2 regions of the Nocardia sp. NPDC052112 genome follow, and region 2 is predicted to be linked to the other one. Evidence: riboswitches for the same ligand, from Rfam matches in the RefSeq annotation. Region 2 holds a riboswitch; the other holds the start of a gene.

Region 1 (7,736 bases), on a different contig from region 2:
GCGCGCTGTGGGCAGGAGGGCCGCTCGCAGACCTTGCAGCCCGCGCCGATCGGCACCGCCGCGGCCGGACTGTCCAGGTGTAGCCCGTTCGAATACACCAGCCGGTCGGCATATTCGATATCGCAACCCAGACCGATCGCGAAATCCTTTGTCGCCGTGCTGAATCCGTGGGGTCCCGCCAGCGAGGTGCGGGCGATCCAGAGGTAGCGGCGGCCATCGGGCATGGCAGCCATCTGGGTGAGGATGCGACCCGGATTGGCGAAGGCCTCGTGCACCACCCACAGTGGACAGCTGCCGCCGACCCGAGAGAAATGGAATGCGGTGGCGGACTGGCGTTTCGAGATATTGCCCGCTCGGTCGGTGCGGACGAGGAAGAACGGAACCCCCCGCTGCCCCTGCCGCTGCAGGGTGCTCAATCGGTGGCAGATGGTCTCGAAGCCGACTTCGAAACGCAGGCCGAGCAGATCGATGTCGTAGCGCAGTTCCTCGGCCGACCGCAGGAAGCGGCCGTACGGCAACACGAGCGCGCCCGCGAAGTAATTGGCCAACCCGATACGTGCCAATGTCCTGGATTCGCCGGTGAGCGACGGTGTTTCGGCCAGTACGGCATCCAATTCCTTGCCGTACAGCAGAAATCCGAGGGTGGTTGCGATTTGAAATGCGCGCTGCCCGGGACGCAGCCGCCGCGCCAGCGTCAGCGTGCGGCTGTCCGGGTCGTAATGCCGTTTCGGGATGGACGGATCCGCGCCGTCGCCGCGCACCAGTACGGTGACCCCCGCGCGCTCCTCGGCCACTCTGGCGAGTTGCCTATCGAGTGACCCGATGCTCAGACCGCACTCCTCGAACAGTTGTTCGGCCGCATGATCGAGTTGGGCGATGTGATTGTGGTGGTCGTAGAAGAAGTCCCGCACATCCTCGTACGGCATGGGCACGCCGGGGGCGCCCGTGGGCGCGGCCACGCGTGCGGAGAGCAGATCGAGTTGATCCGTCGCGGCGCGTAATCGCCGATGCATCGCGACGACGATTCGCGATACCTCCGGAAGTCGCGTTGCCAGCTCCTCCACCTCTGTCAGCGGCGCACTGTCACCGCCCGCCGCGTCGACGAGTACCTCGTGCAGATCCGAGACCAGCCGGGCGTCGGAGTCGGCGGCGAAGAATTGCACGTCGAGGTCGAAGGTGGAGTTGAGCTTGAGTAGCACCGGAATAGTGAGCGGTCGCTGGTCGCGCTCGAGCTGATTGAGGTAGCTAGGCGATAGATCCAGGGATTTCGCCAGTGCCGCCTGGGTCATCCGCCGTTCCTCGCGCAACCGTCTTAGTCGGGCGCCCGCGTACATCTTGCGCACCGCAAGATGGTAGCCCTCGCAATTTGCAATCATCGCAAAATGCAGGATTCTGGCCCGCAGAAATCTGCTGTTGCAAGGGATTTTGCCGAAGATCAATCCTGCGTAGTGTGCGAAGTGGGGTGGTTGGCCTGTTTTGTCCGCCCGAGTTGCCGGCTGATCTCGGGTAAGCACTCCTCAACCAAGCGATTGTTTGGTGTAATCGGTGCGATCGAATCGACCGATATGCCCGATCCCATCGGCGCAAGGAAGCGAGCGAACCGAATGCCGAGCCCCGACGAAATCGTCACCGCCATGTGCCGCAGCTGGGCCGATCCCGACCCGGACCAGATCAGCGCCTTCTTCGCCGAAGATGCCGTCTACCACAATATTCCGATGGAACCCATCCATGGTCGCCCCGCCATCCGGGAATTCATCGCCGGTTTCCTCACCACCTTCGAATCCATCGATTTCGACGTCCACCACCAGGTCGCCGCCGGAAATATCGTCATGAACGAACGCACCGATATCCTCCGCGGCCTGGGCAAGGACACGCCGCTGCCGGTAGTGGGCGTCTTCGAAGTCGCCGACGGCGCCATCACCGCTTGGCGCGACTACTTCGATATGGCCGCCATCAACCGTGCCTTCGGAGCCGAGCCCGCGGCCGAATAATCGGCGGGGATCGGCGGAACCGAATCGGTCGTCCGCGCGTCGAATAGGACATCGGGGGTGATATCCCGATGGCGACGTATGAGGAGGGGTTACGCATGGATCGTTGCTCGGAATGTCATACGGCCTGGCGGCGGGGATTGGGCGCGCGCTCGCGTATCCGGCCGATGGTGCGCAATGGCGAGAGTTGTGAGAGATACACGCCGCGTCGTCGGCTTCGGCCCTTCCCGGGGGCCGAATCGCATTGATACGCAGCCCGATAGCGCGTGACTACCGCGCGCTATCGGGCTGTCCGGTCTTCGGGGATAGGGAACCCACGGAGCGCGCACGCCCTCCGACTTCAGGAGGGCGAGCGCGCTATCCGATCAGCGCACCGCTGCCGCTGCCGCGACCAGATTGCGCAACGACGCCTCGACCTCGACTGGTCCACGCGTCTTCAATCCGCAGTCCGGATTGACCCAAAGCCGTTCGGCGGGAACGGCCTTCAGTGCCGCCCGCAGCGACGCCGTGATCTCTTCCACGCTTGGCACCCGGGGTGAGTGGATGTCGTAAACGCCTGGTCCGACGCCGAGATCGAAGCCCGCGGCATTCAAATCGTCGAGCACCTCCATGTGCGACCGTGCCGCCTCGATCGAGGTCACATCGGCATCCAATCCCGCGATCGCATCGATGACCTCACCGAATTCCGAATAGCAGAGGTGGGTGTGGATCTGGGTGGCATCCGAGACTCCGGAGGTCGCCAATCGGAAGGCGCCGACCGACCACCCCAGGTATTCGCCCTGATCGGCCGCGCGCAGCGGCAGCAGCTCTCGCAGCGCGGGCTCGTCGACCTGGATGATCCGAATGCCCGCGGCCTGCAGATCGACCGTTTCGTCCCGGATGGCCAGCGCCACTTGACGTGCCGAATCCGCCAACGGTTGATCATCGCGCACGAACGACCAGGCCAGAATCGTGACCGGGCCGGTCAGCATGCCCTTGACCGGCTTATCGGTCAACGATTGCGCGTAGGTGATCCAGTCCACGGTCATCGGCTCGGGGCGCGCCACATCGCCGAACAGAATCGGCGGCCGTACGCAGCGGGTGCCATAGGACTGCACCCAGCCCGCTTCGGTGGCGGCGAATCCGTCGAGCTGTTCGGCGAAGTACTGCACCATGTCATTGCGCTCCGGCTCGCCGTGCACCAGCACGTCCAGGCCCAGTTTCTCTTGTAACGCAATGACATCCGCGATTTCGGACCGCATCCGCCGCATGTACTCGGTCTGATCGATCGCACCGTTGCGCAGTGCCGCACGCGCCAGCCGGATCGCCGAGGTCTGTGGGTACGAACCGATTGTCGTCGTCGGCAGCGAGGGCAACCGCAGCCGCTCGGCCTGCAATGCCCGTCGCTGCTCCGCGGGAGCCCGTCGGGTAGCATCGGGGCCGAGCGCGACCAGCCGCGCCCGCACCTGCGAATTGTCCAACCGAGGATCGGTGCGTCTGGTGGCGAGAGCTGCACGGACTGTGGCCAATTCATCGGTGATCGCTTCGGGTCCCGCGCTCAGTGCGGTCGCGAGCAGCCGCACCTCGGCGACCTTCTCCGCACCGAACGCCAACCACGAACGCAGCCGCTCGTCGAGGCCGGTTTCGCTCGCCAAGGTATAGGGCACGTGCAGTAGCGAGCAGGAACTCGACACCGCAACGGATTTCGCGCCCCCCAGCAGTGTCCCGAGCGTCGCCAAGGCCCGGTCCAGGTCCGCCCGCCAGACATTTCGACCGTCGACCACACCCGCCACCAGCAGCTTGTTCGCCAGCGCGGGCACGCCGGCCGCTTCGGAGAGCTCGGCGGCAACGGTGAAATCGAGTGCGATGCCTTCGATTTCGGTCTCGGCCAAGGCGCTCGACGCCGTATCCGGCCTGCCGAAGTAAGTGGCCACCAGCAGTGCGGGGCGATCCGTCGCGGCCGACAGTTCGGTGTAGGTGCGCCGTACGAGTTCGACTTCGTCAGCGGTCAGATCGGTGACCAAGACCGGCTCGTCGAGTTGTACCCACTCCGCGCCCGCCGTGGCCAGCAGCCGCAACAGCTCCCGATAGTGCGGCACCAACTCGTCGAGCCGATCCAGCGCCGCACCGCCGGTCGCCTTCGCCAGCTTCAGGAAGGTGATGGGCCCGACCACCACCGGACGTGCGGGCACGCCGAGTGCGAGCGCCTCCCGTAGCTCATCCAACACCTTCGACGGATGCAGCGAGAACACCGTCTCGGGACCGATTTCCGGCACGAGATAGTGGTAGTTGGTATCGAACCACTTGGTCATCTCCAGCGGTTCGACCGTTTCGGTGCCGCGTGCCGCCGCGAAATAGCGATCCAGCGGATCGGCGATATCGGCCACCCGCGGTGGCAGCGCGCCGAGCAGCACGGCGGTATCGAGCATCTGATCGTAATAGGAGAAGGTGCCGACGGGGATGGAATCCAGTCCGGCGCTTTGCAATTCGGTCAACTGGCGGCGCCGCAGGTTGCTTGCGGTCGCGTGCAGTTGCCGTGCGTCGATGCGTCCGGCCCAGTAGGACTCGGTGGCGCGCTTGAGCTCACGGTGCGGCCCCACCCGCGGGAGACCGAGAACCGTCGCGGTGAACGGGTTATGCGTAACAGTCACGAATTTCTCCAGTGCTGAGATCGAAGACCATCGCCCTACGAGCTAGCGGAGACCCAGTGACGTGCCGGCGTACCGACCGAACGACGGAGCCCGACAATCACACAGAGGTCCGCGCGCCCAATCCACGAGGCGGTGGCCGCCGGATACGGCGTATCCGACACGGCTGGCAGGTCTTCGGACTTGCGGGCACGGGCCTTCTGGCCGACCCCGGACGGGGCTCACCTACTGGCCGTCGCTTCCCGGGTGGTCACCCAGTGCTGATGACGGCGGTCGTTCCTGCATACCGCTGCGGGACAGTCCCGGATTCTCACCGGGTTCCCTCTCATCCGCGCACCGGCTGCACCGATCCGCGAACTCGACTCCGTAACGCGACGTCGGGGCTCCATCTCGTCAACGCACGGCGAACCAGCTGCAACACCAAGCATAGGCACACGCGCAACCCGGTTTGACGGCACTTGTGATCACGGAGACGGTCGCTGCCCAGCCGACCACGACGGAGCGAGTCTTGCGCGCGAACACGCCGCGCGAATGCGCGGCAAATTAACGCAGCATGAACACAACTTCGCAACTCTGCTAGGACTCGTTGTGAAGATTTCTGCTAATGGGACTTCCCTGTCAGGGCACGATTCCGCGCCGGGTACCTTAGTTCAATGTTCTCGAAAGTCTTGGTTGCGAACCGCGGTGAGATCGCCATCCGCGCCTTCCGTGCGGCCTACGAACTCGGCATCGGGACGGTCGCAGTCTTCCCATACGAGGACCGCAACTCGGTCCACCGGTTGAAGGCCGCGGAGTCCTACCAGATCGGCGAGCAAGGACACCCGGTCCGGGCGTATCTCTCGATCGAGGCGATCATCGCGGCCGCCAAGTCCGCGGGTGCCGACGCCATCTACCCTGGTTACGGCTTCCTGTCCGAGAACCCGGATCTCGCGGCGGCATGCGCGCGCGAGGGCATCATCTTCATCGGTCCGTCGGCCGATGTGCTCGAACTGGCCGGTAATAAGGCCCGCGCGATCGAGGCGGCCAGGGCGGCGGGGCTGCCGGTGCTGAAGTCCAGCGCCCCCTCCGCCGATGTCGACGAACTGCTGGCCGCCTCCGCGGACCTGGACTATCCGATCTTCGTGAAGGCCGTCGCGGGTGGCGGTGGGCGCGGGATGCGCCGGGTCGCCGATCCGGCACAGCTGCGCGAATCGATCGAGGCCGCATCCCGCGAGGCGGAGTCGGCCTTCGGTGATCCGACGGTCTTCCTGGAACAGGCCGTGGTGAACCCGCGCCACATCGAGGTGCAGATCCTGGCCGATCAGCAGGGCAATGTCATGCACCTGTTCGAGCGCGACTGTTCGGTGCAGCGTCGCCACCAGAAGGTGATCGAGCTCGCTCCGGCGCCCAACCTCGATCCCGCGCTCCGCGAGCGCATCTGCAAAGACGCGGTCGCCTTCGCCCGCCAGATCGGCTACAGCTGCGCGGGCACCGTCGAATTCCTGCTGGACGAGCGCGGCAACCACGTCTTCATAGAAATGAACCCGCGCATCCAGGTCGAGCACACGGTGACCGAGGAGATCACCGATGTCGATCTGGTCCAGTCCCAGCTGCGCATCGCGGCGGGGGAGACCCTCGAACAGCTCGGCCTGAGCCAGGACAAGGTCGCCATTCGCGGTGCGGCCCTGCAGTGCCGGATCACCACCGAGGATCCGGCCAACGGTTTTCGCCCCGATACCGGCCGCATCACCGCCTACCGCACCCCCGGCGGCGCGGGCATCCGCCTCGACGGCGGTGCGAACCTGGGCGCGGAGATCGGCGCCTACTTCGACTCGATGCTGGTCAAGCTCACCTGCCGCGGACGCGATCTGCCCGCCGCCGTAGCAAGAGCCAGTCGCGCACTTGCGGAATTCCGAATCCGCGGCGTCACCACCAATATTCCGTTCCTGCTCGCGGTGCTCGATGATCCCGACTTCAAGGCGGGCCGGGTCACCACCTCGTTCATCGATGAGCGCCCGCAACTGCTGACCCTGCGCGGTTCGGCCGACCGCGGCACCAAGATCCTGAACTACCTCGCCGATATCACCGTGAACAAGCCGCACGGCGAGCGGCCGACCACGGTGTATCCGCACGACAAGCTGCCCGCCATCGATCTGAGCGTCCCGCCGCCGGACGGTTCGCGTCAGCGGCTGCTGCGCCTGGGCCCCGAGGGGTTCGCGCAGGCGTTGCGTGCGCAGAAGGCCGTCGGCGTCACCGACACCACCTTCCGCGACGCACATCAGTCACTGCTGGCCACCCGCGTGCGCACCAATGGTCTGCTCGGTGTCGCCGGACATGTCGCGCGCCTGACGCCGGAGCTGCTGTCCATCGAGGCCTGGGGCGGCGCGACCTACGATGTGGCGCTGCGCTTCCTGTTCGAGGACCCGTGGGAGCGGCTGGCCGCACTGCGCGAGGCCGTACCGAATATCTGTCTGCAGATGCTGTTGCGCGGACGCAATACCGTCGGCTACACGCCGTATCCGGAGCAGGTGACGCGCGCATTCGTCTCCGAGGCGACCGCTACCGGCATCGATATCTTCCGTATCTTCGACGCGCTCAACAATGTCGACCAGATGCGTCCGGCCATCGACGCGGTGCGCGAAACCGGTACGGCCATCGCGGAAGTCGCGATGAGCTACACCGGTGACCTGTCGAACCCGGACGAGAACCTCTACACCCTCGACTACTACCTCAAGCTGGCCGAGCAGATCGTCGACGCGGGTGCGCACGTGCTGGCCATCAAGGATATGGCGGGCCTGCTGCGCGCTCCGGCCGCCGCGACCCTGGTGTCCGCACTGCGCAGCAACTTCGACCTCCCGGTGCATGTGCACACCCACGACACTCCGGGCGGTCAGCTCGCCACCTATCTCGCCGCGTGGCAGGCCGGTGCCGATGCGGTAGACGGTGCGAGCGCGGCCATGGCCGGAACCACGAGTCAGCCAGCGCTTTCCGCGATCATAGCGGCCGCCGCGCACAGCGAATTCGACACGGGCCTCAACTTGCAGAATGTCTGCGATCTGGAGCCGTACTGGGAGACGCTGCGAAAGGTGTACGCGCCCTTCGAATCCGGGCTGCCCGCGCCGACCGGCCGGGTGTACACCCA
Region 2 (7,736 bases):
ACCTACGGCGCATACGCTTCGACGACTCGGACACGAGACGGGCCGCGAACCTCGCTCGTAAGACTCGCTCCGTGGTGGTCACTGCTAGCGGAGTGACCGGCACCCGACGTATACGCACCAGACGGGTGAGTCCCGCACCTACGGCGCATACGCTTCGACGACTCGGACACGAGACGGGCCGCGAACGGTCGCTCGTAAGACTCGCTCCGTGCTGTCGCTCCGTGCGAATCGCTCGGCACTTGGTGTACACGCGCCGGATGGGTGAGTCTCGTGACTTCGTCGCATGGGCTTCGACGGCTCGGACGCGAGACGGGCGCGAACGTCGCTCATAAGACTCGCTCCGGTGTCGGAAAGTCTCGCCGTCAACTCGCGTCCGAAGAACTACGGCGCATGCGCTGCGGGGTGCTGGGTCGGCGCGGACGTATCGTCGAAGCATGGCTGTTGTGAAGATCAATGCGATCGAGGTTCCGGAAGGCGCGGGCCCCGAGTTGGAGAAGCGATTCGCCCATCGCGCCCATGCGGTCGAGGGCTCGCCGGGCTTCCTCGGCTTCCAGTTGTTGCGGCCGGTGGCCGGGGAGAACCGGTACTTCGTTGTCACCCAGTGGGATTCGGAGGAGTCGTTCGCCGCATGGCGGGACGGGCCCGCGCGGGAGGCGCACGCGGGCGAGCGGCAGAAGCCGGTGTCGACGGGTGCCTCGCTGCTGGAATTCGAGGTCGTACTCGACGTCGCGGCCGAGTCCGCTTCCTGAAACCGCTGGAAAGACGCGGCGCGCGACTCGCCCATCCCGGCCTGGGCAAGTCGCCCGCCGTATTGACGGCGAGTGCGACCGGATGTCACAGTTCGAATGACAAACGCGAGGGTGAAGCGGTAATTCGGTGAAATTCCGAAGCGGTCGCGCCACTGTGTTCTTGCACCGAGTCCTCGGTGCCGGAAAGCCAGACACCGGCACCTTCGTACCGAACAACTCACGGGACGCGCATCCCTAGGAGGACTCGAATGGCTATCGCGCATTCACCGAGTCGGGCAACTGATTCACTCGGCACACTGCTCATCGCAGTGGGCGTCGTTCTTCTCGCACTGCTCACGCTGTACCTGGTCGGCTTCGACCAGGGCGTCATCTCGCGCAGCGGGATGTACCTGCATGAGCTCATGCACGACGGACGTCACCTGCTCGGTGTGCCGTGCCACTGAATTCACCCACCCAGCCGACTCCGTCGGCTGCCGTCCCCCTGGACGGATCGCTCAAGACCCTGCTGCTCCGTGGCCTGCTGGCCGGTCTCATCGCCGGTCTGCTGGCCGCGACAGTGGGCTACTTCGTCGGCGAGCCCAAGATCGACGCCGCCATCTCCATCGAAGAAGCCGATACCGCCAAGGAACCGGCCGCCGAGCACGCCAACGAACCAGCCGGGCATACGCACGGTGACGAAGCAGAACCGCTGGTCAGTCGGTCCGGGCAGAAGTTCGGGCAGTTCCTCGCGCTCGGGCTCGCCGGGCTCGCGCTCGGCGCGATCTTCGCTTCGGTCGCGTATTTCGCACGCCGGTACACCACCTTGTCGGGGCCGAAGCTCGCACTCGGATTGGCGTTGGCCGGTTGGACCGCGATCGTGGCGGTGCCGTTCTTCAAGTACCCGGCCAATCCCCCCGCCGTCGGTGAACCGGACACCATCAACCAGCGCACCCTGCTGTGGTTGGCGGCAGTGCTACTCGGACTGGCTGCCGTCGGTATCGGGCTGTTCGTCTACAAACTGCTTGCCGCACAACTCGGTACGGTCCGCCTGATCGCCGGGGTCGGGGCATTCGTGCTCATTGTCGCGCTCGGGTACATCCTGCTGCCCGGCGTCAACGAGGTGAAGGACAACTTCCCGGCGGTGCTGCTGTGGCAGTTCCGTGCGACATCGCTCGGCGAGACGGCCACCCTGTGGGCCTGCCTCGGCCTCGGATTCGCCGCGCTTACCGAATTCGCCACGCGCGATAGCACTCCGGTACGAGAATCGGCCACTACCGCAGGCTGATCCGGAATTCGGATGGCGAAAGGCAGTGTCGGTCTCATGACCGGCACTGCCTTTTCCGTACGGCCACGAACCGACCCACCACGCTCGGTTTCCGTCGCATTCATCGGACTCGTCACAGCACTGCTCTGCGGTGTCGGCGAGGCCATTACCTACGCCGCCGGACAATTGGACCGGCCGGACGCCGATATCGGCTCGCTCGCAACAGGTCTGGCCATTCGCGGCGGCATCTATCTGGTGGTGCTCGGCGTCGCCGTCCGGATGGCGCGCGGTGCCCGCTGGGCCAGGACGGTGCTCACCTTCGGTATCGGCGTAATCGGTCTGGCCTCGCTGATCATCGGACCCCTGGCAGCCATATTGTCCGCCAAGCAAATCGGCGACCTATTCGATAATCTGACCGCGTCCGCCGTGATCACCGGCACCTTCCGCACCGGACACATCCTGGCCGTCCTCATCGCGATCCCCGCCATGTACCACCACAGCGCCCGCGCTTACTTCCGGCCCGCGAAACAGTTGGTTTCGCACAGATAGTGGCCATCTCGCATGGAGTTACTGCCAGCCGGGGCGGACCAATCCGGATTCGTAGGCCATCACCACGAGTTGGGTGCGGTCCCTGGCATCCAGTTTCATCAGGATGCGGCTGACGTGGGTGCGCGCGGTGGCGGGGCTCATGAAGAGGCGTTCGCCGATTTCGGCATTGGTGAGGCCCTCCGCGACCAGGGTCATTACCTCGCGCTCGCGGTCGGTGAGTTCGGTGAAGGCGGCCGGCGGGGGTTGTTTGGCGTGGGCGGAGAATTCGGCGATGAGGCGGCGGGTGACACCGGGCGAGAGCAGGGCGTCACCCGCGGCTACGACCCGGACGGCGCGCACGAGGTCGGCCGGTTCGGTGTGCTTGACCAGGAAACCCGTTGCACCCGAGCGCATTGCTTCGAAGACGTATTCGTCGAGTTCGAAAGTGGTCAGGACGACCACCTTCACATCGGCGAGCTTTGGATCCTCGGCGATCATTCTGGTGGCGGCGAGTCCGTCCAGGACGGGCATTCTGATATCCATCAGGACCACATCGGGGCTCAGACTGCGGGTCATACGGACGGCCTGTTCGCCGTTATCGGCCTCACCGACGACCTCGATGCCGTCCTGTGCGTCGAGCAGTGCGACGAAACCGCCGCGCACCAGGGCCTGATCGTCGGCAACCAGCACCCGAACCGGCCCACCCGTCTCCCGACCGCCTATCGAATCGCCCCGGAATCCTGCGTTCATCGCGCCTCCTCCTGAGTCCCCACCTGGGACGGCAGCCGTGCCACCACGCGGAATCCGCCACTGGGCCGCGGACCGGCGATGAGCTGGCCGCCGAGGGCGTGTGCGCGCTCGCGCATGCCGAGAATCCCGTTGCCGCCGCTCGGTCCGGACTTCGTTTGCGTGCCGGTGGCGCGCGCATTGTCGATGGTGATCTCGACCGAATCGGCGGCATACCGGATGGTCACCGCGGCCTGCGCGCCGGGCGCGTGGCGAACCACATTGGTCAGCGACTCCTGGATGATGCGGGCCGCCGCCACATCGACAACGCTGGGCAGCTTGTGCGCGGTGCCGATAATGCGGGTGTCGACCGTCAGACCGGCCGCGCGGGTGCGCTGCAGCAGTGTGTCCAGGTCCGCGATGCTCGGGGCCGGGCTTCGCGGGGCGGGCGGGCGGGCCTCGGCGTCGCGGGCAGCCGAATTGTCTTGGGCCCGTTCGGATTCACCGCGGGCGGGCACGGATTCAGCAACCGGCTCGACAGCGGTGTCTGCCGCACCGGTCGTGGGGCTGCCGCTGCGGATCGCGAGCAGCAAAGTGTGCACCTCGGCCAACGCATCCTTACTCGCCGTTTTGATGGCCGCGAGCGCCGATTCGGCCTGTTCCGGCTTCTTGTCGAACAGCTCCAGCGCCACCGAGGACTGCACATTGATCAGTGAAAGGCTATGTGCCAGTACATCGTGCAGTTCGCGTGCGATGGCGAGCCGTTCCTCACTGGCCCGCCGTTCCCGCTGCGCCTCCTCATCGCGGCGCGCTGCCTCGGCACGCTGTCTGCGCGCCACCAGCACCGCCTTGCGCTGGCGAATCCCCTCGGCGATCGCAACCAGCACACCCAGCCAGGCGATCATGCCGAATGCCAGCCACGGATCGGCCGGATGCCCGACTATCGCGGGCAGCGGCCAGACCAGTGCGAGATAGCCGATCGGGACAAGCGGATATGTCCACCAGCGTGATCCGACGATCGCGGCGCTGATGAAGGCGATCACCAGCGAGATGAAAATCGGGCCGTAGCCATAGCCGCGCAGCAGGTACACCGCGCAGGACGCGATCGTCACGAGCAGTGCGGGCCGCGGGTAGGACCGGCGTAGCAGCAGTGCCACCGGTCCGATGAGCAACAGCACGTAGCCGAACGCGTCGAGCGAGTGCACTCCGGTCTGGCGCAGGTTGGCATTGCGTCCCCCGCCGACCTGGATCACCGCGACGACGAGCGCGAGCACCCAGTCCTGAACCACTGGGCCACGTTTCGATTCCCCTGGCGCTGTCACACTTGCAGCCTATTAGCCCGAACGCGCCAGGACGTCCGCCGCGCTACGTATGCTCGCCCACCTCCCCGCAATATTCTGCGGTCTTCGGTCCCGCGATGGTCACGTCGCGACCGTCGGTCGAGGTTTCGGGCCTTCCCGACGACTCACCATGGGCTTGCGAAATCAGTCGCAGCGACCGCTGTCGCGGTGCTTCGTAGGCCGCTGTACGTATGTCGAACGTCGCCCCGCGGCGGATGTGTCACTCCTGGTCGGGGCGGATTCTCGGTGCATGACAGATTCCATCGTGGTCACCGCAGGGCTGACCAAACGCTACGGCACCCACACCGCCGTCGACGGCGTGCACATGAATGTCGCGCCCGGCGAGATCTACGGCTTCCTCGGCCCGAACGGCGCTGGTAAGACGACCACGCTGCGAATGCTGGTCGGTTTGATCCGCCCCACCGCGGGCACCGCCACCGTGCTCGGCCGAACCCCGGGCGATCCGGCCGTGGTCCGCCGCATCGGCGTCCTCATCGAGGGGCCGGGCTTCTACCCGTACCTCACCGGCCGCGACAACCTGCGAGTGCTCGCGAAATACCGCGGCCTCGAGCTTGCCGATGTGACGGACGCACTCGACCGCGTCGGCCTCACCGATCGCGCCGACGACAAATTCCGTACGTACTCCCTCGGCATGAAGCAGCGCCTCGGTGTCGGTGCGGCCCTGCTCGGTCGTCCGGACTTGCTGATCCTGGACGAGCCGACCAATGGCCTCGACCCGCAGGGCATGGCCGAAATGCGACAGCTCATCACGGCTCTCGCCCGTGATGGTCATACCGTGCTGCTGTCCAGCCACATGCTCAGCGAGGTACAGGAGATCTGCGACCGCGTCGGCGTGATCTCCGGCGGGAAGCTGCTCACCGAAGCCACGGTCGCCGAATTGCGCGGCGCCTCCTCGCTTTTGCTGCGGGCCGAACCGCTGGAGGTGGCATTTCCCGCGGTGCGCCGGGCGGTCGGCGAGCGCTCGGCCATGTTGACCGCGGGCGGAATTCGGATCGAGGCCGGCGCGGGCAGCGCCCCGCTGGTCGCACGTGCCGTCGTCGAATCGGGCGCGGATCTGCTGGAACTGCGGACCGATGAAAAGTCCCTGGAAGAAGTGTTCTTCGAAATGACCCGATTGGAGCCCGCGAAATGAACGGACAGGCAATGCAAGACCTGATGGCGAGCACGAAAGCGGAACTGCTGCGACTGCGGAAGTGGCCCGCATTCTGGATCATTCTCGGCACCTGGATTCTGCTGAATCTCACCTTCGCCTACCTGTTCAACTACCTCGCCTACTCCTCCGGCGATATGAAGACGATGTCGAACGGCGTACCCAAAGACGTACTGCTGCAGCAGATGTTGCCCGCGGCCGTCCCGGAGGTTTTCACCCAGGGCATGGCAATGTTCGGTGGTGCGCTGATGCTCATCCTCGGTGCATTGACCATCGGTAGCGGATACGGCTGGGGCACCTGGAAAACCGTGCTCACCCAGGGGCCATCGCGGACCAATGCCGTCGGCGGTGTGCTGATCGGCCTGGCGCTCACGGTTGTCGGGCTGGTGTGCGTCGCGTTCGTGGTGGATATCGCGGTTGCCTCGATTATCGCGACGATTCAAGCGCAGTCGCTCGCACTCCCCGGCCTTGGTCAGGCCGTGAACGGAATCATCACCGGCACCGCGATTCTCGGAATGTGGACGCTGGCGGGCGCACTGATCGGTGCGATCGCGCGCGGTCCGGCGCTGGCCGTCGGACTCGGCCTGGTGTGGGTGCTGGTTGTGGAGAATCTGCTGCGCGGTGTCGCGGCGATCTTCAGCCCGATCAAGGTGCTCGCCGATCATCTGCCCGGTACGGCAGCGGGTTCGCTGGCCGGCGCGATGCGGACCGTCGCGGGGCCGTCGACGCCAGGTGTGCTCGACATCCTGTCGCGGACCCAGTCGCTCATCGCGTTGGTGGCCTACGTCGCGCTCTTTGCGGCGGCCACGATCCGGCTGGTTCAGCGGCGCGATATGGCTTGATCCGGCGAGCACCGAAAACCGTTGGCGGACACCAGTTCGTCAGCGGTTTCGGGGCATTCGAGGCCGATGTTCGGACAGCAGGGAACGAGCCAGTTCCGCCAGTGCCGCCGCGATCTGCGCGGAGGTGAGACCCCGGGCCCGCTGATGCCGGTACACCTCGGCGGACAACGGCGCGAGCAGGGAATCGACCATGGCATCCGGTTCCCGATTGCCAGCGGCCACCAGCAGTGACCGGACGTGCAGGAACCAGAAACCGTACGCACCGGTCGCGAACCGCGCGCCGCCGGTCTCCGCGCCGAGCACCAAATCCGCATGCCCGTCCAATAATTCGACCATGGCGGCATAGAAGGCCGCGAGCCGTTCGGCGGGTGGTGCGCCGGGGCCGAGTGGCGGTTCGCCGCGCAATAACCGTTCCTGCAGTGCGCGTTCGTGTTCGTCGAGTAGTGCGACGGCGATCGCGTTCTTATCCGGATAGCGGCGATACAGCGTGCCGCGCCCGACCCCCGCTGCCCTGGCGATGTCGTCCATCGTGACGGTGCGCGGATCCCGCGATGCGAACAGTTCGGCAGCCGCGGCAAGCACCTTGGCCCGGTTGCGCGCCGCGTCCGCGCGCTCGGTCGGCACCGCGGACTCCGCCGTCGAATGCCCGCCGAGCAGGTCCATATCGCTGTTCATGACCCCGACTGTACGCGACTTCCCGGATAATTGGACATAGCGTCCAGTTGTCGGTACCATATCAAACGGACACAGTGTCCAGTTATCTCGCCCAACAGCAGAAGAGACCGATCATGACCACGTTGTTGCATCTCGATGCCAGCGCCCGACGGCGCTCCATCAGCCGGGAACTGAGCGCGGCATTCGCCGAGGCCTGGCGCGCCCAGAAGCCAGACGGCGGATACAGCTATCGCGACCTCGCGGCCGAGCCCGTGCCCTGCATCGACGAGGCATGGACCGAACTGTGCGACACCGTGCTCACCCAACCCGGCACCGACCTGGATCGCCTCGCCGAACTGGTCCGCACGCCGGGGCAAGCCGCCGCGTGGGCGATCGTGGAGCCGCTACTGACCGAGCTCCTCGCCGCCGACGTGATTCTGATCGGCACCCCGATGTACAACTACTCGATCCCGGCCGCACTCA

Evidence for each region. A riboswitch is a leader RNA that binds a small molecule or an ion and turns the genes downstream of it on or off. The one in region 2 is predicted to bind cobalamin.
Region 1: it holds a riboswitch for cobalamin, as region 2 does, so the genes downstream of both, metE (5-methyltetrahydropteroyltriglutamate--homocysteine S-methyltransferase) here and AB0L58_RS32075 (CbtB-domain containing protein) in region 2, are expected to answer to the same signal.

Annotation. Positions count from the first base shown of each region.
Region 1 is NZ_JBFAWD010000010.1:137,163-144,898, reverse strand. Features, by position in the region: gene AB0L58_RS21080 (short-chain fatty acyl-CoA regulator family protein) at 1-1,343, opposite strand, end outside; gene AB0L58_RS21075 (limonene-1,2-epoxide hydrolase family protein) at 1,605-1,991, shown strand; gene metE (5-methyltetrahydropteroyltriglutamate--homocysteine S-methyltransferase) at 2,354-4,618, opposite strand; cobalamin riboswitch at 4,766-4,980, opposite strand; gene AB0L58_RS21065 (pyruvate carboxylase) at 5,269-7,736, shown strand, end outside.
Region 2 is NZ_JBFAWD010000021.1:46-7,781, forward strand. Features, by position in the region: gene mhuD (mycobilin-forming heme oxygenase MhuD) at 435-749, shown strand; cobalamin riboswitch at 815-967, shown strand; gene AB0L58_RS32075 (CbtB-domain containing protein) at 998-1,192, shown strand; gene AB0L58_RS32080 (CbtA family protein) at 1,231-2,013, shown strand; gene AB0L58_RS32085 (hypothetical protein) at 2,050-2,541, shown strand; gene AB0L58_RS32090 (response regulator transcription factor) at 2,560-3,270, opposite strand; gene AB0L58_RS32095 (histidine kinase) at 3,267-4,568, opposite strand; gene AB0L58_RS32100 (ABC transporter ATP-binding protein) at 4,837-5,739, shown strand; gene AB0L58_RS32105 (ABC transporter permease) at 5,736-6,599, shown strand; gene AB0L58_RS32110 (helix-turn-helix domain-containing protein) at 6,639-7,274, opposite strand; gene AB0L58_RS32115 (NAD(P)H-dependent oxidoreductase) at 7,388-7,736, shown strand, end outside.